DNA from 3 places in the Pseudomonas sp. AC355 genome. Region 2 is predicted to be linked to each of the others. Evidence: predicted binding sites of a transcription regulator. Region 2 holds the regulator's gene; each other region holds the start of a gene.
What was found. The regulator FliA, encoded in region 2, starts transcription of late flagellar genes. The targets are predictions, from matches to a motif close to CTAAAGTTTNNNNNNNNNNNGCCGNTAA.
Positions count from the first base shown of each region.

Region 1: a site for FliA is predicted at 6,901-6,928, ahead of ACZ0AI_RS22760 (methyl-accepting chemotaxis protein). Genes of this name have one in related genera too.
Region 3: a site for FliA is predicted at 6,491-6,518, ahead of ACZ0AI_RS07640 (methyl-accepting chemotaxis protein). Genes of this name have one in related genera too.

Region 1 is NZ_OZ409843.1:4,885,377-4,895,753, reverse strand. It holds gene ACZ0AI_RS22785 (xanthine dehydrogenase family protein molybdopterin-binding subunit) at 1-1,267, opposite strand, end outside; gene ACZ0AI_RS22780 (FAD binding domain-containing protein) at 1,421-2,404, opposite strand; gene ACZ0AI_RS22775 ((2Fe-2S)-binding protein) at 2,404-3,033, opposite strand; gene ACZ0AI_RS22770 (hypothetical protein) at 3,815-4,138, opposite strand; gene ACZ0AI_RS22765 (response regulator) at 4,267-4,656, opposite strand; gene ACZ0AI_RS22760 (methyl-accepting chemotaxis protein) at 4,796-6,703, opposite strand; gene ACZ0AI_RS22755 (GFA family protein) at 6,995-7,399, opposite strand; gene ACZ0AI_RS22750 (AEC family transporter) at 7,498-8,412, shown strand; gene ACZ0AI_RS22745 (CitMHS family transporter) at 8,719-10,023, shown strand; gene ACZ0AI_RS22740 (TerC family protein) at 10,126-10,377, shown strand, end outside.
Region 2 is NZ_OZ409843.1:745,931-756,307, forward strand. It holds gene fliR (flagellar biosynthetic protein FliR) at 1-726, shown strand, start outside; gene flhB (flagellar biosynthesis protein FlhB) at 726-1,862, shown strand; gene sodC (superoxide dismutase [Cu-Zn] SodC) at 1,907-2,428, opposite strand; gene flhA (flagellar biosynthesis protein FlhA) at 2,683-4,791, shown strand; gene flhF (flagellar biosynthesis protein FlhF) at 4,807-6,114, shown strand; gene fleN (flagellar synthesis regulator FleN) at 6,202-7,041, shown strand; gene fliA (RNA polymerase sigma factor FliA) at 7,038-7,781, shown strand; gene ACZ0AI_RS03630 (chemotaxis response regulator CheY) at 7,935-8,309, shown strand; gene ACZ0AI_RS03635 (protein phosphatase CheZ) at 8,329-9,117, shown strand; gene ACZ0AI_RS03640 (chemotaxis protein CheA) at 9,129-10,377, shown strand, end outside.
Region 3 is NZ_OZ409843.1:1,610,050-1,620,426, reverse strand. It holds gene smc (chromosome segregation protein SMC) at 1-309, shown strand, start outside; partial or broken gene zipA (cell division protein ZipA) at 534-1,362, shown strand; gene ligA (NAD-dependent DNA ligase LigA) at 1,462-3,828, shown strand; gene ACZ0AI_RS07650 (OPT family oligopeptide transporter) at 4,225-5,937, opposite strand; gene ACZ0AI_RS07645 (HU family DNA-binding protein) at 6,059-6,337, opposite strand; gene ACZ0AI_RS07640 (methyl-accepting chemotaxis protein) at 6,629-8,263, shown strand; RNA gene ffs (signal recognition particle sRNA small type) at 8,365-8,460, shown strand; gene ACZ0AI_RS07630 (OprD family porin) at 8,687-9,949, opposite strand; gene ACZ0AI_RS07625 (TRAP transporter large permease) at 10,019-10,377, opposite strand, start outside.

The DNA of each region.
Region 1 (10,377 bases), 4.1 Mb from region 2:
CGACGGCAGCATTACGCTGATGCCAGCCAAAGCGCTCGGCAGCCTTCTCGATGGCTTCCGGCAGGTGATTGCTGAACCACGGCAAGTCAGTGCTTTCATCTTTGCTGGCCAGGTTCTTCTGGCGGAACACCAGCGGGTCGACGCCACTGGCCAGGGCGATCTCGTCGATAGCCGACTCCAGGGCGAACAGCCCGGGTGCCGCGCCGGGTGCTCGCATGGAGGTTGGCGTGCCGCGATTCACCTGGCCCATGCTGTGGCTGACCAGCACGTTCGGGCAGGAATACAGGCTCTTGGTCACCCCGCCGCAGGTCTCGGTGTAGTTATCCAGGGTCGAGGTGCTGTTGTAGGACTCGTGACGGATGGACAGCAACTTGCCTTCGCCATCGGTAGCCAGGCGCATCCGCTGGCGGGTTTCCGGGCGATGGCCAACGGTGGTGAACATCTGCTCGCGCGGCAACATCAGTTGCACCGGCCGCTTGGTGACCCTGGCAGCCGCGCAGGCGGCGATGGAGTGAGGCCAGGGCCACAGCTTGGCGCCGAAACCGGAGCCGATGTAGGGCGCCAGCACCTTGACCTGATCGGTGGACAGATCGAAGACATTGGCCAGCACGTTGCGGTGGTTGACCACCCCCTGGCTGCTTTCGTAGACGAACAGACGACCATCACGCCAGTGGGCGGTGGTGGCGTGCATTTCCATGGGATTGTGGGTTTCCACCGGCGTGGTGTAGGTCACGTCGATGCGGTGCGCAGCCTGCTGAAACCCCGCTTCGGGATCGCCACGCTCGTGGCCACCACCACCGGCACGCGCACCACGGGTACGCAGCGCATCCTGCAGGCTGTTGATCGACTCGTCCGCCTGGTAATCGACGTTCACCTGATAGGCGGCCGCCCTCGCCTGCTCGAAACTCTCGGCCACCACCAGGGCTACGAACTGCCCTGGATAGTAGACCCGGTCGTCCTCGAAGGGCAGCCGGTGCTCATCCACCTTGCTGGCGGTGAGGATGTTCTTGATCAGGTTCTTGGCGCCACTGGGCGTGCGATGCAGGCGAGGGAAATTGCCGTGGTGCAGCACCTCGACGACACCGGGCATACGCCGCGCCTGCTCGTCGTGAACCACCACTATCCGCCCACTGGAAATGCTGCTGTAAACGCCATAGGCGTAAAGCTGACCGTCCAGATGATGATCCGCGGCATACAACGCCGCGCCACTGACCTTCTGACGACCTTCTACGCGTCGCTGGGCGACGCCGATGATTTTATCGCTCATGAATAAGCTCCTGAAGAGCCTTTTCACGATCTAGCGAGCTAGAGCCATACAAGGCAAAAATAAGCGAGGAAGCGGAGTTTACGGCTGTAAATGAGCATTCCGAGCTTGTTTTTAACGCAGTAGGGCCGACGCGCAGCAGATCGTGAATAGGGTCTAAGTCGTAAGGTCGCGCAGGTTGCGCATAACCACCTGCTGCCCCAGTGGAATCTTGAAAGCGTTGTGCTCGTAAGCCCGCGCCCCTTTCACCGCCAGTTCCGCCACCCGGGCGAAGGTCTCCGGGGTGGCCCGCTGACCAATCAGCGCCCGCTCGGCCTCGGTAGCGCGCCACGGCTTGCTGCCCAGCCCACCCAGAGCGACGCGTGCGTCGGCGATGCGCTGCCCGTCGAGCACCACAATGATCGCGCTGGAAGCCAGGGCGAATTGATAAGAGGCGCGGTCGCGCAGCTTGAGATAGGCGGAGCGGCTGCCGGCAAGCGGCGCGTCCAGGGTCACGTGGGTGATCAGCTCACCGCGCTCCAGCGCATGCTCGCGCCACGGCGTTTCTCCAGGCAGCAGGTGGAAGTCGCCGAACGGGATTTGTCGCTCGCCAGCGGCGCCGCGAACGGTGACCTGTGCGCCGATGGCAGCGATGGCCACGCACATGTCCGACGGGTGCGTGGCAATGCAGTGCTCGCTGGTTCCCAGCACCGCGTGCACGCTGCGATTCAAGCCGCCGATGGCCGCGCAACCCGAACCCGGCTCACGCTTGTTGCAGGCTGAGGTACCGTCGCGGAAGTAATTGCAGCGCACCCGCTGCATGACGTTGCCGGCGGTGGTCGCCTTGTTGCGCAACTGCGTCGAGGCACCGGCCAGAAGGGCCTGGGACAGCACGGGATAGTGCTCGCGCACCAGCGGGTGATTGGCCAGATCGGTATTGCTGACCAGCGCGCCGACGCGCAGCCGGCCATCGGCCAGGCGCTCGACCTGCTTCAGTTGCAGGTGGTTGATGTCGACGATCTGCTCGGGCTTCATCACGTCCAGCTTGACCAGATCGAGCAGCGTGGTGCCGCCTGCCAGATAAGAGCGCGGTTCGTCACCAGTCATCGAACCGACGGCGTGTGCGGGCGACTCGGCACGCACGAAATTGAAAGTACGCATCAGACCATCCCTCCCATCTTCGACCGCGCGGACTGCACCGCGCTGAGGATGTTCTTGTAGGCGCCGCAGCGACAGATGTTGCCGCTCATGGCTTCGCGAACGCTGGCGTCGTCACTGGGGATGTTCGGATCCTTGAGAATCGCCACGGCGCTCATGATCTGCCCGGACGTGCAGTAGCCGCACTGATAGGCGTCGTGCTCCCAGAAGGCTTCCTGTACCGGGTGCAGGGTATCGCCCTGGGCCAGGCCTTCGATGGTGGTGATGCTGTCGCCGTCATGCTGCACCGCGAGGGACAGGCAGGAATTGATCGCCACGTCATTGACCAGCAGGGTGCAGGCGCCGCATTGACCGTAATCACAGCCCTTCTTGGTGCCGGTCAGTTGCAGGCGGTCACGCAATACATCCAGCAATACCGCATTGGCCGGCACGTTCAGCGTGTGCACCTGACCATTCACGACCAGCCGAATACGCTGCTCGCCGACGCCGGGTGCCGATTTGTCCTCGATACCGGGTACCGCATTCTGGACGGTCGCCAGGGCGCTGTCGGGAATCAGGCCGGAGAGCGTCGCCGCCGCGATGCCCGAGGCACCGAATTTGAGAAAGCTGCGGCGCGTCGGCGATACCGCCATTGCGGCCGGATCCACTTCAACCACCGGGTTCTGCAAGGTGTTCTGGTCTTTCATCACGGTAACCTCAAGGTCGTTCAAGTTGGCGAGCTGCTGAACATCGGCGGCTGCCACGACTCATTTCGTTTTATTGCCACTGCACCAGTGCATTGAACTTGGTAGCTGCGGCTCTCATTTCGGTTCACTGTTTTTAGTCAGGGAATAGTCTGCATGGCAAAGTTCGTCGTTCACTCGGGTAAAGAACAGCACGAGGTACCGCGATTGATCCATTCAACAGATAACAGGCATTCGCGAATAAGAACACATCCGTACTTAAAGGATCGATAGACAAACGGCTGCTGACGCTAGCAGCTATCGGCCACAGTGATTAGTAGCGAAATACTGCAAAACCTAATGAGCGGGGCTCATGAATAGACTACAAGTAACTGGACAGTGGTTATTCAGGTAATAACGGGGAGAGAAATTTCATTTTTTGACACATGAAGATGCAACTGCACTTTAAGTTCATCAGCGACTGATAAATTTTCTTCAGAGGCAAACTTGCCTATTCCAATCCAAACCAAGAGTTTCAGGCGACCCCGTATTTCCGGCCGAATGTTGAAGTGTTTATCAGGAGTGATTATCAAGTTTAGAAAGTTACTTGAAGTGACCTAACGCCTAGATGAAAAAACTATGGCGCTACGCACTCAGGAAGGGTTACACCAGCATGAAGCCAAGTAAGGTAAGGCAGTAATGCAGGCATCAAACAATCAGGGCTGTCTCGCAGCCCTGATGAGGCAGCAAGTTACACGTACGCCTGGCGAGCAGCACCGCGTGGCAGCCGGTTGCGACCGGGAATCTGCTCCAGCTTCTGCTGCCATGCGGCCCGCACGCTCAGCGCAGCTTTAGCCTCAGGTTGCTTGGCCGGAGCCTTGGCGGCGCGAGCAGCGGCACGTAGCTCGGCCAGGGTTGGCGTGCGGTTGGCTGCCGCGGCTGGGGCAGCCTCCTTTTCGAGCGAGCGAAGGCAGAGTTTGCAGGAAACCTGCGCCTGATCCTGAGTAGCGCTGAGGCTCGCACCAGTGCGGCCACAAGCGACAATATCCGGGGCAGGCGAGTAGTGAATGGCCAACGTGACATCTCCAGCAGTAAAACGGGGGCGGCGATTCTACCTATCCACCAACCTTTCTGTGCAGTCACCTGAGAGAAGTCTTGTGTAACGAGACAGCCGCGAGGCCTTGCAGCCGTTACTGGAAGCGATCAAACCGGCTGAATGCCGGCCTGGGGTGCTTTTTCAGCGGTCATCGCCGCGCATATGGCGAGGAGCTGATTGACCGTCCACGGTTTGGGGATCACCGCCACGTTCAAACCTTCGAAATCGGTCGTCCCTTCCAGGAAGCCGGAAGAGATGATGATCGGCATATCTGGGAAGCGATCGCGAATCAGGTGGGCGAGAAAGATACCGTCGATATCGCCAGGCATGCTGAAGTCGGTCAACACCATCTGTACCTGCCCGTCGCTGCTGGACAGGAACTCCCAGGCGTCGTCGGCACAGGGGAAAGCTTTCACCTGATGACCTTCGTCTTCGAAGATCTCCACGAGGAGCTCTCTGATCGAGCGTTCGTCTTCGGCTATGACTATCAGTGGCATCGCATGAACCCGGGCAGTAGGAGTCAGGCTCTGACCAGCGGCCATGAGCAAGATTTCATAAATATCCGCGCCCTGCCGACTGGCGGCAACGCAGCCAGCCATGACACTGCCTGCAGGCCAGGCAGCGTCCGCACGACCGTCATCCCAGGCGGAAACGGTTCACCAGTTTCTGCTGGTGCTCGGCCAGCCGCGCCAGCTCCAGGCTGGTGGCTGCGGTCTGCTCGGCACCGGAGCTGACCTGGATGGCGACATCGTTGATCTCGACCACGTTACGGTTGATGTCCTCGGCGACCGCACTCTGCTCTTCGGCAGCCGTGGCGATCTGCATGTTGCGGTCGTTGATCCCGGCGACGCCGGCGGCAATATCGGCCAGCAGGTCACCTGCGCGCTCGATGTTGGCCGCACCTGCGCGCGCCTTGCCGAGGGTTTCCTCCATCGAATGGGTGGCGAGATCCGAGCCTTTCTGCAGATTGGCGATCATCTCCTGGATATTGCCGGTGGACTCCTGGGTCTTCTGTGCCAGGGTACGGACTTCGGAGGCGACCACCGCGAAGCCGCGACCGTGATCGCCGGCCCGCGCCGCTTCAATGGCCGCGTTGAGAGCCAGCAGGTTGGTTTGATCGGCAATCCCGCGGATCACGTCGAGCACGCCAGAGATCGAATCACTTTCCTGTTTCAGATCGCCGATTATCCGCGCGGTCTCATCCGCTTGGGTGGACAGTTCGCGGATGACCTCCACGGTACGCTCGATTTCCTGGCGGCCCTGGGTGGTACTGAGGTTCACCTGACGGGACATTTGCGCAGCATCGCTGGTGCTCTGCGCCACGTCGCGAACCGTCGCGCTCATCTCGTTGATGGCGGTCACCACCAACTCGGTGCCTTGGCGCTGACGCTCCAGGCTGTTGCTGGTCTGCAGGGTCACCGCCGAGGACTCTTCCGCTGCGGTGGCCACCTGGGCGGTGGCGGAGCCAATCTCGCGCACGATCTGCGCCAGCTCTTCAGCCATGCGGTTGAGGTTACGGGTTATTTCGCCGAATTCGTCTTTGCCCTGATAGGTCGAGCGTGCGGTCAAGTCTCGCTGGGAAAGGGCCAGTAGCGCGGTGTTCGCCTCGCGCACGGCGAAGTTGATGTTGCTGATGATCAAATAGGACAGCACGGTCACCACCGCCAGCGCGGCCAGCACGCCAATCACCGTCATCCACAGCACGCCGGCGGCCTTGTCACGCGCCTGGGCGGCCAGGATGCCGACCCTCTGACCCAGCTCGGTCTCCACTTCGCCCATCAGGTCGATGCGGCTGGTGGAAGTCTGGAACCAGTCGGTAGACTTGACGCCCAGCGACTGACCAAGCGGCGTGTCGAAGGCCAGCTTCTGCAACCGGGCGACTTCCACGGCACTGGGCTGCTGCATCTTCTCGTCGAGCTTGCGCACGAAATCCGCCGAGGCGTTGCGGCGGAAGCCTTCGGAGTAAGCAGTGAACTCGCCCAGGTTGCGGCTGAAGGTGGAGAGCAGATCGGCGTCGAAACGATCCTGATTGAACACCACGCCGAGCATGGCGCGCTCACGCCCGGCCCGCTCCTTCATCTCGATGAACTGGGTGAGCGACGACAGTACGCGGGCCAGCGATGGATCGTCGACGCTGCGCTCGAGGCCGTGGGTGTAGCCGATCAGCGTGCGGATGATCGCGGTATAACGCGCCCCCGACTCACGGTTGTCGATCGCCAGTTTGTCGATCTGCCCGCGAGTCGCATCCAGGCCGCTCAACGCGGCAAGGGCTTCGTCGAGCTGATCAGCCGCGCTGCCGGACAGCGCGCGCACTTCGCCCAGCGCCGTGTCGGTCTGCCCACGCATGCGCAGCAAGACGTCCTGCATATTTTTGCCCTGGCTACCCAGAAAAATCCCGCTGGCGCCCCGCTCGCGTTGCAACACGGTAATCAACTGACTGACTTTCTGAGCGGCGGCGCTGGCCTCCTGGGTTCGATCCATCTCCTGCAAGGTCTGGTAACTGCTGGCGACCTGCAATGCAGCGAGCCAGAGAAACCCAAACAGCGGGCACGCGAGTATCAGTAAGAGCTTGCGACTCAACGGGATATTTCTGAGCACGGGGTATCACCTATTCCATGGACTTCGGCAGATTCAATTACCAAGGGAAAAAGATTGTCTGTCGTCGTGCTTATGTACTGCGGCACGTTAAACAGCGAAAGCGCATCCATATGCGGCACGAAGGCATGTCAAGGGACGACTCTTGATCGGCCCAAAGCGAGCATTCTTTAGGGAAAACCAGACAAAGAGGAGGCTTACGCGCTACGGCGACCGTCACTTGGTTGGCCTAGAGGCAAGCTATTCAATCCGCTCCTGCCGCTCTTCCGGCAAGTGCGTATCCACCTGCAGCCAGGGCAATCGGCTCTGGACCCAGATATGCCGATCCGCAGGCGCCTGTTCCGGGTGATCCAGCGTCGCGATGGTCACATCCATCGACTGCGGACTCAGGGTGGTGAGTAAAGCCAAATGCGCACCACAGGTTGGGCAGAAATACCGTGTGCAGGTCGCTGACGAGGCGTAGCGCGCGGGCTCGCCCTGCAGCCAGGTGAAGTGCTGTAGCGGCACGGTGATCCAGGTGACCAGAATGCCGCCGGTGCTGCGCCGACAGATCGAGCAGTGGCAATGGGCGATATCGCTCAAAGGCGCCTGGAACTGATAACGCAATGCGCCACATTGGCAGCCACCGCTATGTAGATCGCTCATCGTTCTCTCCTGAAGCCTGTTGATATCCAGCTCGCATCTGGCTTGCCTGATCGTGCGGCACTGGCGAAGATGCACGCTCACCACCACCGGGGGCTCCCGTGACCGAACTGCTTCTGGCCCTCTGGCCACTCTTCGCACTGATCGTTGCCGGTTATGAACTGCGCCGTCGCGGTTTTCCCAGTGAAGCCTTTTGGCCCGGGGCCGAGCGCCTCAATTACTTCATTTTATTCCCCGCCCTGCTGTTCAACAGCCTGGCCACTGCGCCGCTGGACAACCCGCAGTTACCCAGGCTGGCGCTGGCCGTGCTGCTTGGTCTGGGCATAGCCTGGCTGGCACTGCTGATCGTACGCCGCCTGCGCGGCTGGCCGGCGTCGCGCTTCGGTGCTTTCAGCCAGGGCATTCTGCGTTTCAACACCTATCTGGGTCTGGCGGCGGTGGGCAGTTTGTTTGGCCAGCCAGGCTTGACCCTGGCCGCGCTGATGCTGGCGTTGATGGTGCCGACGGTCAATGTGCTGTCGGTGTGGTCGCTGACCGCCGAGCGTGGCGTCAGCGCACGCGGCCTGCTACTGCCGATCATCCGCAACCCGCTGATCCTCGCCTGCTTCGCTGGCGCCCTGGTCAATCTCAGCGGCCTCGGTTTGCCGGGCGGCAGTGGCCGCCTGCTCAGCCTGCTCGCCGCCGCCAGCCTGCCGCTGGGTTTGCTGTGCGTTGGCGCGGCACTCAAGCCGGAGCAACTGGGTGGCGAAATCCCCGCTTTGACCTGGAATAGCCTGCTGCGCCTGCTACTGATGCCGCTGCTGGCATTCTCCGTCGCTTACGCGCTGCAACTACCGGTGATGGAGAGCACCGTACTGGTACTGTTCTTCGCCCTGCCCACCGCACCGACCGCTTATGTGCTGACTCGCCAGTTGGGCGGCGATGCCAACCTGATGGCCGGCATCATCACGCTGCAACATCTACTCGCCGCGGCCTCCCTGGTCGCCACGCTCTATCTACTCGAGCGAATGCTGTAGCCCACGGCTGGCGGGGCTCACGGGCCCGCGCCGGTTTATGTAGCCGCGGCGAAACATCCAGCAATTATCTGAGTTCGGCGAAAGCTGGCTGAAAGCTTTGTGCTCTAGCATCCGCTCACTGACCGACATAGATCGGTCGATGAGCTGCCGCCAGAGAGGCCCGCAGCTGCCGTCAACAAGAATAAAACAGGTAATTAACCATGCTCCGCCCTCGCTCTCCACGCCTTCTCCACCCCCTCCGTTCGCCTCGTCGCTAACGCTGACCGCCTTTTCGCACCGTAGCCGAATCACGTCCGGAGAATCTCCATGCTGACTTTCCTTGGCTTTGCCATGGTTTCGACTTTCATGTACCTGATCATGAGCAAACGCCTGTCGGCGCTCATCGCTCTGATCATCATCCCGATCATCTTCGCCCTGATCGGTGGCTTCGCCCCCCAGATCGGCCCGATGATGCTCGAAGGCATCAGCAAGCTCGCGCCTACCGGCGTGATGCTGATGTTCGCCATCCTCTACTTCGCCATCATGATCGACTCGGGCCTGTTCGATCCGCCCGTGCGCCTGATCCTCAAGCTGGTCAAGGGTGACCCGCTGAAGGTCGCTGTCGGTACCGTGGCCCTGGCACTGATCGTTTCCCTGGACGGCGACGGCTCGACCACCTACATGATCTGCGTAGGCGCCATGCTGCCGCTGTACAGCCGTCTGAAGATGAGCCCGACCATCATGGCCGGCCTGATCATCATGGCCGGCGGCATCATGAACATGACCCCGTGGGGCGGCCCGACCGCTCGCGCAGCCAGCGCCCTGCACGTCGACCCATCGGACGTCTTCGTGCCGATGATTCCGGGCATGATCGTTGGTGCCATCGTGCTGTTCGGCGTGGCTTACTACTATGGTCTGCGTGAACGCAAGCGCCTGGGCGTGCTGCAACTGCCGGAAGGCAAGATCACCCAGGACGAGATCAGCGTTTCGCAGTTCCCGGAAGCTCGTCGTCCGAAGCTGATTCTGATCAACGCCCTCCTCACCGTGATTCTGATGACCACGCTGATCGCCGGCCTGCTGCCGATGCCCGTGCTGTTCATGATCGCCTTCAGCATCGCGATGATCATCAACTACCCGTGCCTGCAGCAGCAGAAGGATCGTATCTCTGCCCACGCCGGCAACGTCCTGGCGGTAGTCGGCCTGATCTTCGCCGCGGGCATCTTCACCGGCATCCTCACCGGTACCGGCATGGTCGACGCCATGTCGAAAAGCCTGCTGGCCGTGATCCCCGATGCAATGGGCCCACACCTGGCGGTGATCACCGCACTGGTGAGCCTGCCGTTCACCTTCTTCATGTCCAACGACGCCTTCTATTACGGCATCCTGCCGGTGCTCAACCAGGCGGCGTCGGGCTACGGCATCAGCGCCGTGGAGATGGCCCGGGCGTCGATCGTTGGCCAGCCGGTGCACTTGCTCAGCCCGCTGGTACCGTCGACCTATCTGTTGATCGGCCTGGCGAAGATCGAATTCGGTGATCTGCAGCGCTTCACCCTGAAATGGGCGGTACTGATCTGCATGGCCATCCTGGCTGCAGCCCTGGTGCTGGGCGTGTTTCCGCTATTCGGTAGCTGATCCGCACACATTTTGACGAAATCTTCACACGACTGGCGCTAAAATTCGGCACCCTGGCCGCGTTTTCGCGCCAGTCGTCCACTCACTTGCAAGGAACATCTAATGGAATGGCTGACCAACCCGGAAATCTGGGTTGCCTTCTTGACTCTGACTGCCCTGGAAATCGTTCTGGGCATCGACAACATCATCATGATCGCAATTCTGGTCAGCCGCATGCCGCAGCACCTGCAAGCGCGCACCCGCTTCTTCGGCCTGGCCCTGGCCATGGTCACGCGCATCCTGCTGCTGCTCTCCATTACCTGGATCATGCGCCTGACCGCAGATCTGTTCTTCATCTTCGGCCAGGGTATCTCC
Region 2 (10,377 bases):
CTGCCGCTCTTTCGCATCGCAGCGTTGCTGATGGTGATGCCGATCTTCGGCACGCAACTGGTGCCGACGCGTGTGCGGCTGTACCTGTCGCTGGCCATCAGTGTGGTTCTGGTGCCTACCTTGCCGCCCATGCCACAGGTGGAATCCATAAGCCTGCAAGCCTTCATGCTCATCGCCCAGGAAATCCTCATCGGCGTGATGCTCGGCTTCGTGCTGCAACTGTTCTTTCACATCTTCGTGGTCGCCGGGCAGATCCTGGCGATGCAGATGGGCCTGGGCTTCGCGTCCATGGTCGACCCCGCCAACGGTATTTCGGTACCGGTGATCGGTCAGTACTTCACCATGCTGGTGACCCTGCTGTTCCTGGCCATGAATGGCCATCTGGTGGTCTTCGAGGTGCTCGCCGAGAGTTTCGTAACGTTGCCGCCGGGCTCCGGGCTGCAGGTCGAGCATTATTGGGAGGTGGCAACCAAGCTCGGCTGGGTGATGGGCGCGGCGCTGATTCTGGTGCTGCCGGCGGTTACCGCGCTGCTGGTGGTCAATATCGCCTTTGGCGTAATGACCCGTGCGGCGCCGCAGCTGAACATCTTTTCCATCGGTTTTCCACTGACGCTGGTGCTGGGCATGGTGATCGTGTGGATTTCCTTGGCCGATATCCTCTCGCACTATCAGGCGTTGGCATCCGAGGCGCTGATCATGTTGCGCGAACTGGCGAGGGCGAGCTGATGGCCGAGTCGGAGAGTGGTGCCGATAAAAGCGAGGAACCCACGGATAAACGCCGTCGGGAATCTCGTGAGAAAGGTCAGATAGCGCGCTCACGCGAGCTGAACACCTTTGCCATCATGCTGGCAGGTACCGGTGGTTTGTTGGCCACGGGAGGCGCCATTGGCAATGCGCTCTTGGAAATCATGCGCGGCAATTTCGAGCTGACACGTGAGGCGCTTTTCGACGAGCGAAATATGGCGTTATTGCTGGCCGCTTCCGGGAAGGTGGCCCTTGAGGCGCTCATGCCGCTGTTCATCGTTCTGCTGATCGCCTCTATCATTGGCCCTATCTGTCTGGGCGGCTGGTTATTCTCGGCCAAGGCCATGGCACCCAAGTTCAGCCGCATGAACCCGCTGGCCGGGCTCAAGCGCATGTTCTCGATGAAGGCGCTGATCGAGCTGCTCAAGGCGCTGGCCAAGTTCATCCTGATCCTGCTGGTCGCGCTGGTGGTGCTGTCGATGGATCGGGACGATCTGCTGGCGATCGCCAATGAGCCGATTGAGTCGGCCATCATGCATTCGGCGGAAGTGGTGGGGTGGAGTGCGCTGTGGATGTCCTTTGGATTGATCCTGATCGCGGCCGTCGATGTTCCGTTTCAGCTGTGGGACAACAAGCAGAAGCTGATGATGACCAAGCAGGAGGTTCGGGACGAGTACAAGGACAGCGAGGGCAAGCCCGAGGTCAAGCAACGGATTCGTCAGTTGCAGCACGAAATGACACAACGCCGCATGATGCAGGCCGTGCCGCAAGCCGATGTGGTGATCACCAACCCAACCCACTTCGCGGTGGCCCTGAAATACGACCCCGAGAAGGGGCAGGCGCCCATGCTGCTCGCCAAGGGCAGTGATTTCACCGCATTGAAGATCCGCGAGATCGCCCAGGAGCACAAGGTCATGCTGCTGGAATCACCTGCGCTGGCGCGCTCGATTTATCATACCACCGAGCTCGACCAGGAAATCCCCGCAGGGCTCTATCTGGCCGTCGCCCAGGTGCTGGCGTACGTCTATCAGATCCGTCAGTACCAGGCTGGCAAGGGCAAGCGCCCGGTACCGCTCAAGGATCTGCCCATCCCACCAGATCTACGTCGCGACGAGTAAGCACGCACATCGAGAACTGCGTTCTGCGATGTGCGTCTGCGGTATTACTTGATCACGCCACAGGCCACGCGAGCACCACCACCGCCCAGCGGTTTCGGGTGGTCAGCATGGTTGTCGCCACCGGCATGAACCATCAGGGCCAGATTCTTCAGCTCGTCCACGCTCTTGATTCGAGGTGCCAGCACTGGCTGGTTGGCCTTGCCGTCTGCGGTGACCAGCAGGGCAGGGAGATCACCCAGATGGCCGTCACCCCACGGGAGGTCGTGTTTACCGGTGTTCTGTGGATCCCAGTGGCCACCAGCCGCCTCGGCTGCTGAGGGTTGACCGTCTTTAGGGGCCGGATCGCAGCTGGGTTTACCGTGTACGTGAAAGCCGTGCACGCCGGGTTCCAGATCGTGCAGCTCCGGCGTGAAAACCACGCCATAAGGACTTTGGCTGATCACCACCTTGCCAACCGAAGTGCCGACACCCTTGGCGTCTACGGCGTTGAGGTCGACCGTCAGGTCGGCGGCTTGCAGGCTTGCAGCGCAGCAACTGGCCAATGCGGCCATCATCCAGCGTTTCATACATGACTCCTCGAGGATGGAAAATCCGCGGGCAAAACCGTCGCCCACAGGGTGTGGACTCGGGTTTGCCGACGGGGTTCGTGTTTTCGTTTCGCTCCGGGGTGGTTATGGCAGTCCTGATTGGCTCTGCAGTCTAGGTATTTCGCACTTTTCGAAGAGTTGGAAAGGTTCTTGCAAACACCGGCAGCAAGGGCGTTTAGGCGTCAAAAGATTGAATAATCCGGGGTAACCACGTGGCAGTAGATCGCGCACAAATGATTGGCAACGTTCGCAGCAACCTGTCCGGGTTGCGCGACGGCAATCTTGGTATTCCGTTGATGCTGCTGATCATGCTTGCCATGGTCATGTTGCCGATCCCGCCATTCCTGCTCGACGTGTTGTTCACCTTCAGCATCGCGCTGTCGATCGTCGTGCTGCTGGTGGCGATCTACGCCCTGCGGCCGTTGGATTTCGCGGTGTTCCCGACCATCCTTTTGGCCGCGACCCTGCTTCGCCTGGCGCTCAACGTTGCCTCCACACGGGTGGTGCTACTGAACGGGCAGGATGGTCACGACGCCGCTGGTAAGGTGATTCAGGCCTTCGGCGAAGTGGTGATCGGCGGCAACTACGTGGTCGGTATCGTAGTGTTCGCGATCCTCATGATCATCAACTTCGTGGTGGTCACCAAGGGTGCCGGGCGTATCTCCGAAGTGAGCGCACGTTTCACCCTGGACGCCATGCCCGGTAAGCAAATGGCTATCGACGCCGACCTCAATGCCGGCCTCATCGACCAAGTCGAAGCCAAGAAGCGCCGTACCGAGGTCGCTCAGGAGGCCGATTTCTACGGCTCCATGGACGGTGCCAGCAAGTTCGTACGCGGTGACGCCGTCGCCGGCTTGCTGATTCTATTCATCAACCTGATCGGTGGCATTGCCATCGGCATGCTGCAGCACGGCCTGAGCTTCGGCGATGCTGGCCGCATCTACACCCTGCTGACCATCGGTGACGGCCTGGTGGCGCAGATCCCGTCGCTGCTGCTGTCGACCGCCGCAGCGATCATGGTGACCCGGGTTTCCAGCTCCGAAGACATGGGCGCCCAGGTCAATCGTCAGATGTTCGCTTCGCCACGCGCGCTGGCTGTGTCGGCGGCGATCATGATCGCCATGGGCCTGGTGCCCGGCATGCCGCACATGTCCTTCATCAGCTTGGGTCTGGTCGCCGCTGGCGCTGCCTACTGGATCGCCAACAAGCAGCGCAAGACCAAGGAAGTCGAAGTCCAGGAAGTACAGCGTCAGCAGGAGCTACTTCCCGCTCAGCGCGCTCAGGAAGTCAAGGAACTGGGCTGGGATGACGTGATGCCGGTCGACATGGTCGGCCTGGAAGTCGGTTACCGGCTGATTCCGCTGGTCGACCGCAACCAGGGCGGGCAGCTGCTGGCGCGGATCAAGGGCGTACGCAAGAAGCTCTCTCAGGAGATGGGCTTCCTGATGCCGTCCGTGCACATTCGCGACAACCTGGATCTGCAGCCTAACGCTTATCGCCTGACCTTGATGGGGGTCAGCGTCGCCGAGGCCGAGGTGTATCCGGATCGCGAGCTGGCGATCAACCCGGGCCAGGTGTTTGGCACCCTCAACGGCGTGGCCGCCAAAGATCCGGCGTTCGGTCTGGAAGCTGTGTGGATCGATCCAGGCCAGCGCGATCAGGCGCAGTCCCTTGGTTACACCGTGGTGGACGCCAGTACCGTAGTCGCCACCCACCTCAATCAGATTCTGCACAAGCATGCCCACGAGCTGCTAGGCCACGAAGAAGTCCAGCAATTGATGCAATTGTTGGCGAAAAGCTCGCCAAAACTGGCAGAAGAGCTGGTTCCTGGCCTGATCTCGCTGTCGACCCTGCTCAAGGTGCTGCAAGCACTGCTGCAGGAGCAGGTGCCGGTGCGCGACATCCGTACCATCGCCGAAGCCATCGCTAACGTCGCGCCACGGAGTCAAGATCCCGCCGCCATGGTTGCCGCAGTACGCGTCTCGCTGGCTCGCGCAATCGTGCAAAACATCGTGGGACTAGAGCCGGAGCTGCCTGTGATCACCCTTGAACCAAGGTTGGAACAGATATTGCTAAATAGTCTTCAGAAGGCCGGTCAAGGCTCCGAGGATGGCATCCTCCTGGAGCCTGGCATGGCCGAGAAGCTGCAACGTTCCCTGGTGGAAGCAGCGCAGCGTCAGGAGATGCTTGGCAAGCCGGTGATTCTGCTGGCGGCCGGGCCGGTTCGGGGAATGCTCTCGCGTTTCGCCCGGTTGGCCGTCCCGAGCATGCATGTTCTGGCGTACCAGGAAATTCCGGACAACAAGCAGGTCACCATCGTTGCGACGGTGGGGCAGAACTAATCGAGGGTACGGGCCATGCAGGTCAAACGCTTTTTTGCCGCCGATATGCGCCAAGCCATGAAGCTGGTTCGTGATGAGCTGGGCGCTGATGCGACCATCATCGGTAACCGCCGCGTGGCAGGTGGCGTGGAGTTGACGGCCGCACTCGATTATCAGGTTCAACCCGCTCCGGCGCGGCAACCGAATCCGGCCCTGGAGGCCGAGCTGCGCAAGACGCAGTCGCGCATCGCCTCCGCTCAGGCCGAGCTGAGCACCCGTGCGCAGCTCGATGCCGGTAAGGATCGTCAGCTGTTCGCCGAAGCGCCGAGCGTGGCACCAGCCGACAGCCTGGACGCCGTACTCGAGCGTCAGCAGAAGAAGCCGGCCTCGGCTTCGGTCGACCAGTCTGCCCTGGAATCCATGCGCTCCGAATTGCATGGCTTGCGTGAGCTGATCGAAATGCAGATGGGTTCCATGGCCTGGGGGCAGATGCAGAGCCGCCGCCCACAGCAGGCCGCCCTGTGGCGCCGCCTGCAGCGCATGGGTTTGCCGGCTGACCTGGCACGCACACTGCTTGAGCGCGTTGCCTCGCTGAGCGATCAACGCCAGGCCTGGCGTATGGTGCTGGCGCACCTGGCACACTCAATTCAGACGCCTAAGCAAGAGCCGATGGAGGAGGGCGGTGTGATCGCCCTGGTCGGCCCGGCTGGCATGGGCAAGACCACCACCCTGGCCAAGCTCGCGGCACGCTACGTACTCAAGTACGGCGCTGCGAATATCGCGCTGGTGAGTATGGACAGCTACCGCATCGGTGCTCAGGAGCAGCTCAAAACGCTGGGCCGTATCCTTGGCGTTTCCGTGACCCACGTTGATCCAGGTCAGTCATTGACTCAGGCGCTGGCGCCGTTGGTGCGCAAGCGAGTGGTTCTCATCGATACTGCTGGCCTGCCAGCCAACGACCCAGCGCTGCGTATGCAACTGGAGACCCTGGCAAGCCGAGGCATCAACGCCCGCAATTATCTGGTGCTGGCTGCAACCAGCCAGGCGCAAGTTCTCAAGGCGGCGTATCACAGTTACAAGCGCTGTGGGCTGGCCGGCTGCATTCTGAGTAAACTGGATGAGGCAACCAGCATGGGAGAGGTATTGGGTCTGGCTATTAGCCACCGTCTACCGGTAGCCTATCTGGCAGACGGCCCGCGAATTCCGGACGATGTACATGTGCCGCGCAGCCATCAGTTGGTCAGCCGTGCTGTAGGCCTGCAGGCTCCGGATGAACCGAGTGAGGATACGATGGCCGATATGTTTGCCGGGTTGTACCAAGACCCGGCACGACGCGCAGGATGATCATGCAGGTGTGGCGAAGCGCTGGCTGTGGTCGTTCCAGCAGCGCACAATGGCCATGTGGCTCTAAAGCGAAGTTAGACAAGGTGTATAGATAACATGGGTATGCATCCCGTACAGGTGATCGCGGTGACCGGCGGCAAGGGCGGCGTTGGCAAGACCAATGTGTCGGTGAATTTGTCGTTGGCGCTGGCGGATCTCGGTCGGCGCGTCATGCTCATGGATGCTGACCTGGGGCTGGCCAACGTCGATGTATTGCTCGGCCTGACGGCCAAGCGCACCCTGGCTGACGTCATCGACGGCCAGTGCGAGCTTCGCGATGTTGTCCTGCAGGGTCCGGGTGGCATTCGTGTCGTGCCGGCGGCCTCCGGTACTCAGAGCATGGTGCAGCTTACGCCCATGCAGCATGCCGGTCTGATCCAGGCTTTCAGTGATATCAGCGACAACCTCGATGTACTGATCGTGGACACCGCCGCGGGCATCGGCGACTCGGTGGTGAGCTTCGTACGTGCTGCGCAGGAAGTGCTGGTGGTGGTATGTGACGAGCCGACCTCGATCACCGACGCTTACGCGCTGATCAAGCTCCTCAATCGTGACCACGGCATGAACCGTTTTCGGGTGCTTGCCAATATGGCGCATAGCCCGCAAGAGGGCCGTAATCTGTTTGCTAAGCTGACCAAGGTGACCGACCGTTTTCTGGATGTTGCGCTGCAGTACGTGGGCGCAGTGCCTTATGACGAATCGGTACGCAAGGCCGTACAGAAACAGCGTGCGGTATATGAGGCGTTCCCTCGTTCGAAGTGCGCGCTGGCGTTCAAGGCGATTGCCCAGAAGGTTGATGCGTGGCCATTGCCGGCCAACCCGCGAGGCCACCTGGAATTTTTCGTTGAACGCCTGGTGCAACAACCGACTGCAGACACGGCTGTATGACGACAGCCTCTGGACTCCGTATGTACAGCAAGGCAACAGCACGAGATTCACAGCATCAGTTGATTGAGCGTTACGCGCCATTGGTCAAACGCATCGCCTACCACCTGTTGGCGCGTCTGCCTGCCAATGTGCAGGTGGACGACCTTATTCAGGCCGGCATGATTGGCCTGCTTGAGGCATCGCGTAAATACGACGCCGGTAAGGGCGCCAGTTTCGAGACGTTCGCGGGTATCCGTATCCGGGGTTCGATGCTTGATGAGGTGCGCAAGGGTGATTGGGCGCCGCGTTCGGTGCACCGCAACAGCCGGATGGTCAGCGACGCAATCCGAAAAATTGAAGCGAGAACGGGAAGAGACGCTAAAGATCAGGAGGTTGCTGCCGAACTCCAATTGAGTCTCGAAGATTACTACGGCATTCTTGGCGACACGTTGGGTAGCCGCCTGTTCAGTTTCGACGATCTGTTGCAAGAAGGCGAAAGCGGTGGGCTGCAGGAAGACACAAGCTCCTTGCTGCAAGGGCCTTCGCATGAACTGGAAGACAATCGTTTCCAGGCAGCGCTGGCCGACGCTATCAGCAATCTGCCGGAGCGTGAGCGGTTGGTGTTATCGCTGTATTACGACGAGGAGTTGAATCTCAAGGAAATCGGCGAGGTACTGGGGGTTAGTGAGTCGCGGGTCAGCCAATTACACAGTCAGTGTGCCGCGCGTTTACGCGCACGGTTAGTGGAATGGCGCGCATAAGGAATTAGCAGGGCGCTGGAAAAACACAGTGAACGCAGCAAAGCCGGGCGCAATAGTTTTGCGGCGTTCCGCCAGGCCGGTTTCACGATTTATAAGCGCTTCAGAATGCTGATGGCGTTTTAGGACTGTACGGAGGTCGACTTGGACAAGAACATGAAAATCCTCATCGTCGATGATTTCTCGACGATGCGCCGGATCATCAAGAATCTTTTGCGTGATTTGGGCTTTACCAATACGGCGGAAGCCGACGATGGCGTCACGGCCTTGCCGATGCTGCAAAGCGGCAGTTTTGACTTCCTAGTGACCGACTGGAACATGCCGGGCATGAGCGGAATCGATCTGCTGCGCGCGGTGCGTGCGGATGAACGCTTGAAGCAAATGCCAGTGTTGATGGTAACGGCAGAAGCCAAGCGTGATCAGATCATCGAGGCCGCTCAGGCTGGTGTGAACGGCTACGTGGTCAAGCCATTCACCGCCCAGGTGCTCAAGGAAAAGATCGAAAAAATCTTCGAGCGGGTCAACGGCTGATGTCTGCCGCGAGGTTGTTATGGAACACGAAGATTCTCAAGAGGCCGACCTCGAGTCGACTCTGAAAAGCAATGCCCGCCAACTGGTAAGCAGCCTCGAACAAGGCAACTTTGGCGAAGCGGTACAGCTGATCAATGAACTGAACAAGGCACGCGACCGTGGTCTTTACCACGAAGTCGGCAAGCTCACGCGTGAGCTGCACAACGCCATCGTCAATTTTCAGCTTGACCCTCGGGTGCCCCACGCCAATGAAGTCTCACAGATATCTGACGCGACGGAGCGGCTCAACTACGTCGTGACCATGACCGAGCGTGCGGCCAATCGCACCATGGATCTGGTCGAGCAGAGTGCACCACTGGTCAATGATTTGAGCAGCGAAGCCGATGCTCTGAGCGAAGATTGGGGGCGTTTCATGCGCCGTGAAATGGGCGCTGAGGCTTTCCGTGAGTTGGCCAAACGCATCGAGCTGTTTTTGGCGCGCAGCCAGCGTGACAACAGCAAACTGTCCGGGCACCTCAACGACATTTTGCTGGCGCAGGACTATCAGGATCTGACCGGGCAGGTGATCAAACGCGTCACCCAGTTGGTGACCGAGGTAGAGAGCAATCTGCTGAAACTGATGCTGATGGCCAGCCAGGTCGACCGTTTCGCCGGCATCGATCACGATCACAATGAATTACGTGTAGAGCAGAACAAACAAAAAAATACGTCCCATGGTGAAGGTCCACAGATTCATGCCGATAAGCGTGATGACGTCGCATCGAACCAGGACGACGTCGACGATTTGCTGTCCAGCCTGGGATTTTAGGAGCACGTCATATGAGCTTCGGCGCCGATGAAGAAATCCTCCAGGATTTCCTGGTAGAGGCCGGCGAGATTCTCGAGCTGTTGTCCGAGCAGTTGGTGGAGCTGGAAAGCCGCCCGGACGATATGAATCTGCTCAACGCGATTTTTCGGGGATTTCACACGGTAAAAGGCGGGGCAGGCTTCCTGCAGCTCAATGAGTTGGTGGAATGCTGCCATATTGCCGAGAACGTGTTCGACATCCTGCGTAAGGGTGAGCGTCGCGTCGACTCCGAGTTGATGGACGTAGTGCTCGAAGCGCTGGATGCCGTCAATGGCATGTTCACCGAAGTACGCGAGCGTGTTACGCCGACGCCGGCTTCTCCCGAGCTGCTGGCAGCGCTGGCACGACTCGCTGAGCCTGCTCCTGCCGCAGGGTCTGTTGCGGTTGCTGCAGCTATGCCTGTTGAATCAGTAGCCCAGGCCGCCCAAGCAGAGGCGGACATCACCGACAGTGAGTTCGCACAGCTCCTCGATGCTCTGGACGACGAACCACAACCGCAAGCGAGCGCTTCGGACGACGAAATCAGCGACGATGAATTCGAGTCGCTGCTCGATCAGTTGCATGGCAAAGGTCAGTTCGCGGCTTCGGCGACAGCCGCTGCCGAAACGGCCGCGCCTGTACCGGCCAGTGTCTCGAGCAGCGCCAATGGCGACGACATCACCGATGACGAATTCGAGGCTCTGCTCGATCAGTTACATGGCAAAGGCCAATTCGTCGCTGCTGCGGTAGAGGCGCCGGCACCGACGGCTCCTGCTGCGTCCGCCAGCTCTGCGGCGCAGAGCGATGAAATCACCGATGACGAGTTCGAGTCGCTGCTCGATCAGCTGCACGGCAAAGGTAAGTTTGTCGAACCAGCGGCGATCGCTGCTGTTGCCCCAGCTGCGGCGCCGAAACCTGTAGCCAAACCCGCTGTGCCGGTAGCAGCCAAGGCTGTACCAGCACCGGCGACCAAGGTCGAGCCTGCTAAAGCCGCTGCCGTAGCGCCGGCCGCTGCTCCAGCTCCTGCTCCAGCGAATGAAGCGGAAACCACCGTGCGGGTCGATACCGCGCGTCTGGACGAAATCATGAACATGGTCGGCGAGCTGGTGCTGGTGCGTAACCGCCTGGTGCGCCTGGGGCTCAACAGCGGCGACGAGGCCATGTCCAAGGCTGTGTCTAACCTCGATGTTGTGACCGCCGATCTGCAGACCTCGGTCATGAAGACCCGCATGCAGCCGATCA
Region 3 (10,377 bases), 860 kb from region 2:
ATCCATTTGCTGTCCGGCGGCGAGAAGGCATTGACGGCGTTGGCGCTAGTATTTTCCATCTTCCAGCTCAATCCGGCTCCGTTCTGCATGCTCGACGAGGTGGATGCACCGCTGGACGATGCCAACGTTGGGCGGTACGCGCGGCTGGTCAAGGAGATGTCGGCAACCGTGCAGTTCATCTACATCACCCACAATAAGATCGCCATGGAAATGGCCGATCAATTGATGGGCGTGACCATGCACGAGCCCGGTTGCTCGCGACTGGTGGCGGTGGATGTCGAGGAAGCGTTGGCGATGGTGGATAGCTGAGGCGTCGCCACACAGATTCTGTTGCGTAAAAACTGCCGAGAGCGGCGGTTTTACAGTGTTTGCCGGTGTAAAGTTGTCTTTCGTCGTGCTAGCTTAACGCCCACTTTTGTTGCACGTGGGAAAACGCCATTCAGAACATGGAGTTGGCGCCACGTTTCAAGGTCATCAAGACGGGCCAGGACGCCTTTTTTCATCAATTTTTGCTTTAGGGGTCAGGACATTTCATGGAATTCGGTCTACGCGAGTGGCTGATCATCATCGGTATCATCGTCATCACAGGCATCCTCTTCGATGGGTGGCGGCGGATGCGCGGTGGCAAGGGCAAGCTGAAGTTTCGGCTGGATCGCAGCGTATCCAACTTGCCTGATGAGGACGGTGATCCCGACCTGCTCAGCCCACCCCGGGTGATCGAGCGCAATAACGAGCCATCGCTGGACGAGGACGATCTGCCCTCGCTGAGTGCGCGCGACGTTAACAGCCGTCGCCGTGGCGAGCCGCGCCAGGGCGATCTGGATCTGGCCGCTGACGAGCCAGTGCCGATGTTGCTGACGCCAGTCGGCGACGAAGACAGCGGTCGCGACAGCCTGTCCGCCAAAACCGTGAGCAAGGATCAGGCGCCGGTTGACGAAGTGCTGGTTATCAACGTTATTTCCCGCGATGAGCAGGGCTTCAAAGGTCCGTGCACTGCTGCAGAACATTTTGGAAAGTGGCCTGCGTTTTGGCGAGATGGACATCTTCCACCGCCACGAAAGCATGGCTGGCAATGGCGAAGTGCTGTTCTCCATGGCCAATGCGCTCAAGCCGGGCACGTTCGATCTGGACGACATCGAAGGTTTCAGCACCCGTGCGGTGAGCTTCTTCCTCGGCCTGCCAGGCCCGCGTCATCCCAAGCAGGCCTTCGACGTGATGGTCGCCGCGGCGCGCAAACTGGCTCACGAGCTCAACGGCGAGCTGAAAGACGATCAGCGCAGTGTGCTCACCGCACAAACCATCGAACACTACCGTCAGCGCATCGTCGAATACGAGCGCCGACTGTTGACGCAAAAACGCTAAACGGCAGCTTTTAGCTGCAAGCCCCAAGCTACAAGCCACGCGCTTGGCTTGGGGTTTTTCATTTCTGCGCTGCCGCCGTACCTTGTCGAGAACTACTGCATGAAAGACTCCGCCCAACGCATCCTCGAACTGCGCACCGAACTGGATGTGCACAACTACCGCTATTACGTGCTCGACGAGCCAAGCGTGCCGGATGCCGAGTACGATCGACTGTTCCGTGAGCTGCAAGCGCTCGAAACCGAGCACCCGGAGCTGGTGACGCCGGATTCGCCGACCCAGCGTGTGGGTGGCGAGGCGCTCAGCGCCTTTGGTGAGGTGCGGCATGAAGTGCCGATGCTCAGCCTCGGTAACGCCTTCGAGGAAGACGATCTGCGGGCTTTCGATCGCAGCGTGCAGAGCGGTCTTGGTCTGCAGGGCGGTGATCTGTTCGGTGGTGGCGTGGACGTCGAATACAGCTGCGAGCCCAAGCTCGACGGCCTGGCGGTGAGTCTGCTGTATCGCGATGGCAAGCTGGTGCGCGGCGCTACCCGAGGGGATGGCACCACCGGTGAAGACATCAGCGTCAACGTGCGCACCATCCGCAACGTGCCACTCAAGTTGCAGGGCAGCGGCTGGCCGGATGTGCTGGAGGTGCGTGGTGAGGTGTTCATTTCCCGCGCAGGCTTTGAGCGACTGAATGCCAGCCAGGCCGAGATTGGCGGCAAGACTTTCGCCAACCCGCGCAATGCCGCGGCTGGCAGCCTGCGCCAGCTGGACTCGAAGATCACCGCCAGCCGCCCGCTGGAGTTCTGCTGCTATGGCCTTGGCCAGCACAGCGCCGAGCCGGCCACGACTCAGGTCGGCATGCTGCAGCGCCTGAAGACCTGGGGCATTCCCATCAGCCCCGAGTTGAAGCTGGCCAAGGGGGTCGAAGACTGCCTGGCCTATTACCGCGATATCGGTGAGCGGCGCATGGGCCTTGCCTATGACATCGACGGCGTGGTGTTCAAGGTCAACAACATCGAAGATCAGCAACAGCTAGGCTTCCGCGCGCGTACCCCGCACTGGGCCATCGCCCACAAGTTTCCCGCCATGGAGGAGCTGACCGAGCTGCTCGACGTGGAATTCCAGGTCGGCCGCACCGGTGCCGTGACGCCCGTCGCGCGTCTCAAGCCGGTCAAGGTGGCTGGGGTGACGGTTTCCAACGCAACGCTGCACAATATGGACGAGGTTGCGCGCCTCGGTGTGATGATCGGCGATACGGTGATCATCCGCCGCGCGGGGGACGTGATCCCGCAGGTGATGCAGGTCGTCACCGAGCGCCGTCCTGAAAATGCCCGCCCGATCGCCGTGCCTGAACAATGCCCGGTGTGCGGCTCGGCGGTGGAGCGTACCCAGTTGATTAAGCGCAGCAAGGGCCGTGAAACGATCAGCGAGGGTGCGGTGTATCGCTGCGTTGGGCGCCTGGCCTGCGCGGCTCAGCTCAAGCAGGCGATCATCCATTTCGTCTCGCGTCGCGCCATGGACATCGAAGGCCTGGGTGAGAAAAGCGCCGAGCAACTGGTGGACGAAGGCCTGGTAGGCTCGCCAGCCGATCTCTACACCCTGCAGTTCGAACAGATCGTTGGTCTCGAAGGCTTCGCCGAGGTGTCCAGCCGCAAGCTGCTCGATGCCATCGCCGACAGCAAGCGACCGAGCCTGGCACGCTTCATCTATGCGCTGGGCATTCCCGATGTCGGCGAGGAAACCGCCAAGGTGCTAGCCCGCTCTCTGGGCTCGCTGGAACGCGTCACCCAGGCGCTGCCCGAGGTGCTGACCTACCTGCCGGATGTTGGCCTGGAGGTCGCCCACGAGATTCACAGCTTCTTCGAGGACGAGCACAACCAGACCGTCATCAAGCACCTTCTCGAGCGTGGCCTGGAACTTCAGGATCAGGGCGAACTGTCCGCTGAGTTCGCGGCCAGCACGACGCTGGGCGGGCTGCTCGACAAGCTGAATATTCCCTTCGTTGCAGTGACCGGCGCGAAGAACCTGGCCGAGCGCTTCAAGAGCCTCGACGGTGTGATCGCTGCTGACTGGCTCGACCTGAGTGCCATGAAGGGGCTCAACGAGAAGGCCAAGCAATCGGTGCGGGAGTTCTTCGCCAAGGCGGAAAATGCCGAGCGCGCACGCGCCATCGAAGCGCAATTGCGTGATTTCGGCATGCACTGGGAAAGCGAGAAAAAGGTGGTCGAAGGCCTGCCGCTGGCTGGCCAGACCTGGGTGCTCACCGGCAGTCTGGAAGTGATGAGCCGCGATATCGCCAAGGACAAGCTGGAAGCCCTGGGCGCCAAGGTCGCTGGCTCGGTATCGGCAAAGACCACCTGCGTGGTCGCCGGCCCCGGTGCCGGCTCGAAACTGGCCAAGGCTACCGAGCTGAACGTTGCCGTGCTCGATGAGCAGACCTTTATCGCCAGGCTGGCGGATTTTGGCATCGGCACCGAGTGATTTCGTAGCGACAGCTAATCCCCATCACCCTTATCCGTTGCTTCTCGTAGCCTGGGTAGAGCGCAGCGACACCTGGGAAGGCCCCTGGGTATCGCTTCGCTCAACGCCAGGCTACGGGCCAACGTGCGCGTGGCGTAACGGACTGTAGGAGCCGCGACCTCGCGGCGAATGGCTCGGGTAACCTCGCTACCGAGATATGCCCACAATTCGCCCCGGGGGCGGGGCTCCTACAAATACGATGCAGGGTGCCGCGACCGTGTAGGAGCCGGCTTGCCGGCGAATGGCGGTCATGCCTAGGTTCTGCGTGATGGCCGCAATCGTTCTCGCCCGCAAGCGGGGTCCTACGGTGTATGGCTTGTTTACGAGCCGGCTAGCCGGCGATCCCGGCATCAAACCTCAGCCACCCGCAAACATCATCCAGAACGACGCACCAACACCGACGATGCTTTCCCCGGCCACCAGGCCGGCCGCTGCGGCGATGGTGAAGCGTTCGCCCAGGCTCCTCCAGCGTGACTGAATCACCCAGGCGAGCAGGGCGCCCAGTGCCATCATCAGCGAGATGGAGGCGGGGATGATGAACGCCAGGCCGAATGCCGCCGAACTCGGCAGCAGGCGGGCAAAGGTCGATTGCACGGGCAAGCTGGCTTCCAATATGCCGAACAGCACGCCGCAGAGGGCGCCGACCAGCATGGCCCAGCGAATGCTGCTGTCGATCGAGTCGAGGCCGTAGCCCAGCACTTCGGCTACCGCTTTCCAGGTCGCCACGGCCGGAGCGGGCCATTGCTCGGTAATCAGCATGGCCTGCGGGTCGGGAATCAGAATCTGATAGACCAGCACGCCGACGATGCTGCCGACGAAGATGCCCAGGCACTGGGCGATCAGCTGGTTGTAGGGTTTGGCACCGATGGCATGGCCAACCCGGAAGTCATTGAGCAGATCGGTGCATTGCCCGGCAGCACCTCCAGCGGTATTGGCGGCCATCAGATTAACCCCGACCTGCCCGGGAGCGATGAGGCCAAAGGTCAGCTGGGACAATTGGCCCGTGGCGCCAATTGGTGGAATACCCGTGGCACCCACCACCCGCGCCGCCATGCAGGCGAGGGCGACCGCCAGCGGTACGCTGAGCAGCGCCATCAGCGGGTCGATATCGAACAGCAGTACCTGCAACGTGACCACCAGCAGTGATGCCAGTGCGAGCATGACCAACGGCAGCTTTTCCGGTGCCTGCCTGCTGTTGCTGTCGGGCACCGCTTTGGCCAAGCGCCGGCTGATGCGGTAACGCACCGCCAGGGAGGTGAGCGTGGCGCACACCAGCAATGTCACGCCGGGCCACAACAGCCACTCCACCAAGGGGCCGAATTGCGGGCCGCTGGCGTCTTCTGCGATGGGCACCAGGCCGCTGCCGAGCAACCAGGGCGCCAGGCCACCCCAGGCGATAACTGCACCGAGCAGCAGGGAAAGACTGACGCGAATACCGATGATGCCGCCAAAGCCGATCAGCAGAGGAGAGGGGTCGAGGCTGAAGGTAAGCCGTTCCAGGCTCGCCGATGGCGACCAGCGCGGTAGCGCCAGGAGCGTATCGGCCCACTTGACCAGACCGCCGAGCAACGCCGCCGCGCCCAGCACGTAGAGACGCTGCAGCGCGTCACGGCCATGGTTGTAGACCTGCTGCATGGTTTCCAGGGTGGCGACCGCTTCGGGAAAGCGCAGCCGCGTGTCTTCGACCATGCTACGGCGCAGGTACCAGGCCACCCAGATACCCAGAAAACTCACCGAGAACACCCAGGCCACCAATGGCAGCGTGGGCAGTTGCTGGCCGGTCAGCAGGGTATAGGCCGGTATCGGCGCGACCAGCCCACCGGAGATGATCGACGCGGCAGCCGATGCCGTGGTCTGGTTGATGTTGCTTTCGCGCATGCTCCAGGCGGTGCCCAGGCGCCAACGCACCAGGCTCTGCCAGATCCCGTAGCTGACCAGCAGGGCGATGATCGACATGTTGAACGACCAGCCGATCTTCAGGCCGGAATAGATATTCGAAGGCGTCAGCAAGGCGCCAAGCAGCACACCTGAAAACAGTGCACGGAAGGTGAGTTCGCGGTCGGCGGGCATGGCGAACCTGCGTCTGACGGATGTCGTCGTTTGAGGCGACAGGTCGGCGTGGGTTCAGTCTTATCGAGAGGGGCGTGTTGCGGGGATGCAGCGGGGCGCCTGGTGACGCCCCGCCGATAGATCAGTTGACCGCGTCGGTCAGGGCCTTGGCCGGTACGAACTTCACTACTTTCTTGGCAGCGATTTCGATGGCTTTGCCAGTCTGCGGGTTGCGGCCGGTGCGGGCAGGGCGCTCGCTGACCTTCAGTTTGCCGATACCTGGCAGGGTGATTTCACCACCATTTTCCAAGGCGTCGCTGACGATCTCGCTGAGTTGATCAAGCGCCGCACGGACGGTGGTCTTCGGCGTGTCGATGGCTTCTGCGATGTCACCGATCAATTGGTCTTTGGTAATGGCCATGTGGTTGCTCCTTGGGGATGAAAAAGTGTGGCATTGATTAATGCCCGCGCATCATAGGCGATCGACTGGGCGGTTTTCCCGGTCAATCAGGCTTCATTGTGACCTACCTGCTCACGGTAAATTCCCGTGGCAGTGCTCAATTACGGGCATCCGCCACAGTTTTTCGGTTTACCTGCGTTTTCGGGTGAGAGCGGTGCGATGCTGGCTGTGTGCCTGCGCGGTGAGGCGGATTGCAGCTATGCTGCTGGAAACGACGTACCAGAACCAGTCCATAGCTGTTCGGGGGTTGCCATGCTGCGCTTGCTCGCTGATCTCGGGTTTCGTTCGAAGATCGCTCTGCCGATCATCTTTCTGGCCCTGTTACTGCTGCTGATGGGCGCGCTGGGCATGTGGGGCATCGGCCAGGTCGTCGACTCCAGCAATCGCCTGACCCACCGCTATCTGCCGGGCGTCAGTCTGCTCCTCAATGCTGATCGTGACCTTTACCAGGCATTGGTCGCTGAGCGCAGCCTGTTGGGCGAGGTCGCTGAGAATCATGTAGCTGACCTTCGCAAGTCACAGGTGGACAACGTTAAGCAGGCCGCCGACCGGGTCAAGGCTTATGCGCAGATGCAGCCAGGCGACGAGGCGCTGCGATTGGTCGCGGATTTCGAACGTGCCTTTACCAGTTGGGAGCGCACGGCTGCGCAGGTCGTGCAGTTGGCTGCTACCGATCCTGCTGCCGCGTCGCGACTCAGCTTTGGTGACAGCGAGGCGCAGTTCGATGCCATGCGTGATGTGATCGACAAGCTCGGTGAGCTGGAGGATCAGGCCGCCAATGGGCTGGGCGTTGCCGCCATTGCCCATGGCGAACGCCTGGCCTTGCAGCAGGGAGCGGTGGTGATCTGTGGGTTGCTGGTTTGCTTGTTGCTGATCATCGGTTTCCCTGCGCTTATCACCCGGCCGCTGCACCGATTGCTCACCCGCATCGAGCAGTTGGCCGATGGCGATGGGGATCTGCGGGTGCGCCTGGAGGTGACCTCACGCGATGAGCTGGGGCGCCTGAGTCAGGCGTTCAACCGCTTTCTCGACAAGCTGCAGCCGCTGATCAGCGAAGTAGGTCGCGTGACTGGGGAAGTCGCAAGCTCTGCGCAGAGCCTGGCTGGCATGGCGAGTGCGAATGATCGCCTGATCAACAGTGAGCATGCGGCGGTGGATCAGGTCAGCACGGCGGCTACCGAGATGAGTGCCGCGGTGCATGAAGTGGCGCGCAGTGCTCAAGGCGCGGCGGATGCGGTACGCAACGCAGAAACCCAGTCCCGCGACGGCGCGCGGGTGGTCGGGGCGACCATCCAGTCGATTCGGCAACTGGCGCACGAGGTGGAAAGCGCCTCGGACAGCATCCAGGCCCTCGAGCAGGAAGCAGGCAAGATCGGTGAGGTGCTGGCGGTGATCCGTGGCATCGCCGAACAGACCAACCTGCTGGCCCTTAATGCCGCTATCGAAGCTGCCCGTGCCGGCGAACAGGGTCGCGGTTTTGCGGTGGTCGCTGATGAAGTGCGTGCACTGGCCGCTCGCACTCAGGAGTCCACCAAGGACATCCAGGAGATGATTCAGCGTTTACAGGGCGGCGTGCAGAATGCCGTCAAAGCTACCCACGCGGGCAGCGTCAAAGCGCGCGAAAGCGTCGAACAGGCTGCCGGTGTCGATCAGGCATTGAGCGATACCGGAGATTCGCTGCAGCGCATCAACGACATGGCCGCGCAGATCGCCACCGCCTGCGAGGAGCAGAGCAGCGTTACCGAGGAAATCGCCCGCAACATCAGCGATATTCGCGAGCTTTCCAACGAGGCAGCGCATACCTCGCAACAGAGCACCGCGGCCAGCCAGCGCTTGTCCGAGCTGTCCAACGACCTTGCCCGATTGGTGGGGCGCTTTCGCGTCTAGTCGCTGGCATTAGCGCTAAGTGCTTGAAGCAGTTGTAAGTTCGCCGCAAGCCGGTACAATGGCGCCGGCTCACTGCAAGGTGAGCAGCGTTATGGTGGCCCTGCCGGTTCCCCGCAACGATTACCCGTGAACCTGGTCAGATCCGGAAGGAAGCAGCCACAGCGGGAACATTGTGTGCCGGGGTGTGGCTGGTAGGGTTGCCTCCATTTCAAGACCTGCTCAGGTCGTCTATCTTTTGAATATTTTCTTCGACGCTCGGTACATGCCGCAGTGGCGTTTTCGTGTGTCCGTCGCCTTTGTTTCCTTTGCAGGAACAGTCGAGCAGTGACTGCTGACGCCGTGTGCGCCTGCGCATAAAAAAGCCCGTCACGAGGACGGGCCAAATATGCCATGACACTGGAGTAAAGCGATGCGGTGTAAGCCTTACAGGATCGACAGCGGGTAGTTGAAGATCAGGCGGTTTTCGTGAAGATCCTGGCCAACGTCACGACGGACGTCGGAGTTACGCCAGCGCACGCTGAGGTTCTTCAGGGTGCCGTCCTGGACGGTGTAGGCCAGTTCGGATTCGCGGCCCCACTCTTCGCCATCCTTGCGGCCATCGGCTGCGTGGATGCTGTCGCCGCTGACGTAGCGGTTCATCAGGGTCAGGCCCGGAACGCCGACACCGGCGAAGTTGAAGTCATGACGCACCTGCCAGGAGCGCTCGTTCGGCGCGTCGTAGCTGTTGGTGAAGCCGTCGTTGACCAGGGTGCCGCCGCTGGCGCCGTCGACGCGCATGAACTTGGTGGAACCGTTGAGCTTCTGGTACGCCACGGTGAAGGTGTTGCTGCCGGTCTTGGCGGAGAAGCTGCCCTGATAGACCTTGTTGTCCAGCTTGCCTGCTTTGGCAGCGCCTTCGTCCTTGCCATCTACATAACCGAGGTTGGCGCCCAGTACCCAGTCACCCACCGGTTGGCTGTGGGTCAGTTGCAGGTAGCTTTGTTGGTAGATGTCTTCCAGTCGTGCGTGCCAGACGCCGACCATGGTGTTGTTGCCGTTGAATTTGAATTCACCACCACCGAAGTTGAAATCATCGCCGGCGATACCGTTGTAGGAGATGTCCTCACGGCTGGCGTCGTTACGCTGGCTGTTCTTCCAGAACTGACCGCCATACAGGGTCAGGCCGTCGATTTCGCTGGAGGTGAGTTGCGCACCCTGGAAGGTCTGCGGCAGGGAACGACCATCGTCCGCACGCAGAATTGGCAGTACGGCGAACCACTCACCGACTTTCAGTTCGGTCTTGGAGAGCTTGGCCTTGGCAGCAACGGCGGTGCGGCCGAAGTTGTCAGCGGCCTGGCCATCACCGTGGATCGGCATCAGTTGGGTGTTGGCGGCGCCGCGGTTGCCGTCCAGCTTGATGCTGTACAGGCCCAGCACGTCGAGACCAACGCCGATGGTGCCGGCGGTGTAGCCGGAGCGGGCATCGAGAATGAAGCTCTGGGTCCAGCCTTCGGCCTGGCCTTGACGCTCGCCGCGGATCACCGGATCGGTGCCGTTCAGATAGTCGCGGTTGAAGTAGTAGTTGCGCAGGCCGAGGGTGACCTTGGCATCTTCAACGAAGCCTTCGGCCTGGGCGGCCATTGGCAGGGCGCTTGCTGCGATAGCCAGTGCGATGAGGCTAGGTGGTAGTGCGGCGATGATTTTCATTGTTGTTTTCCTTTGGTGTTGTGAACGTTACCCACCGCTCCCACGGTGGGGTGGAGAGAAATAGTTTCGTCAAGTCAGCCAGCGAACCAGGCACAGGGTTATTGACGGAAACAGCACGAGAATGATGACGCGCAGGATGTCCGAAATCAGGAACGGCACGATGCCCATGAACGCATCACGCATGGGAATGTCGCGAGCCATGCTGGCGATCACGTAGACGTTCATGCCCAATGGCGGGGTGACCATGCCGATTTCCACCACCATCAGGGCGAGGATGCCGAACCAGATGGCCTTTTCCGTCGCGTCCAGACCATAGAAATCCAGCCCCATGATGACTGGGAAGAAGATCGGAATGGTCAGCAGGATCATCGACATGGTGTCCATCACGCAGCCGAGAATCAGGTACAGGATCAGGATCCCGGCCAGCA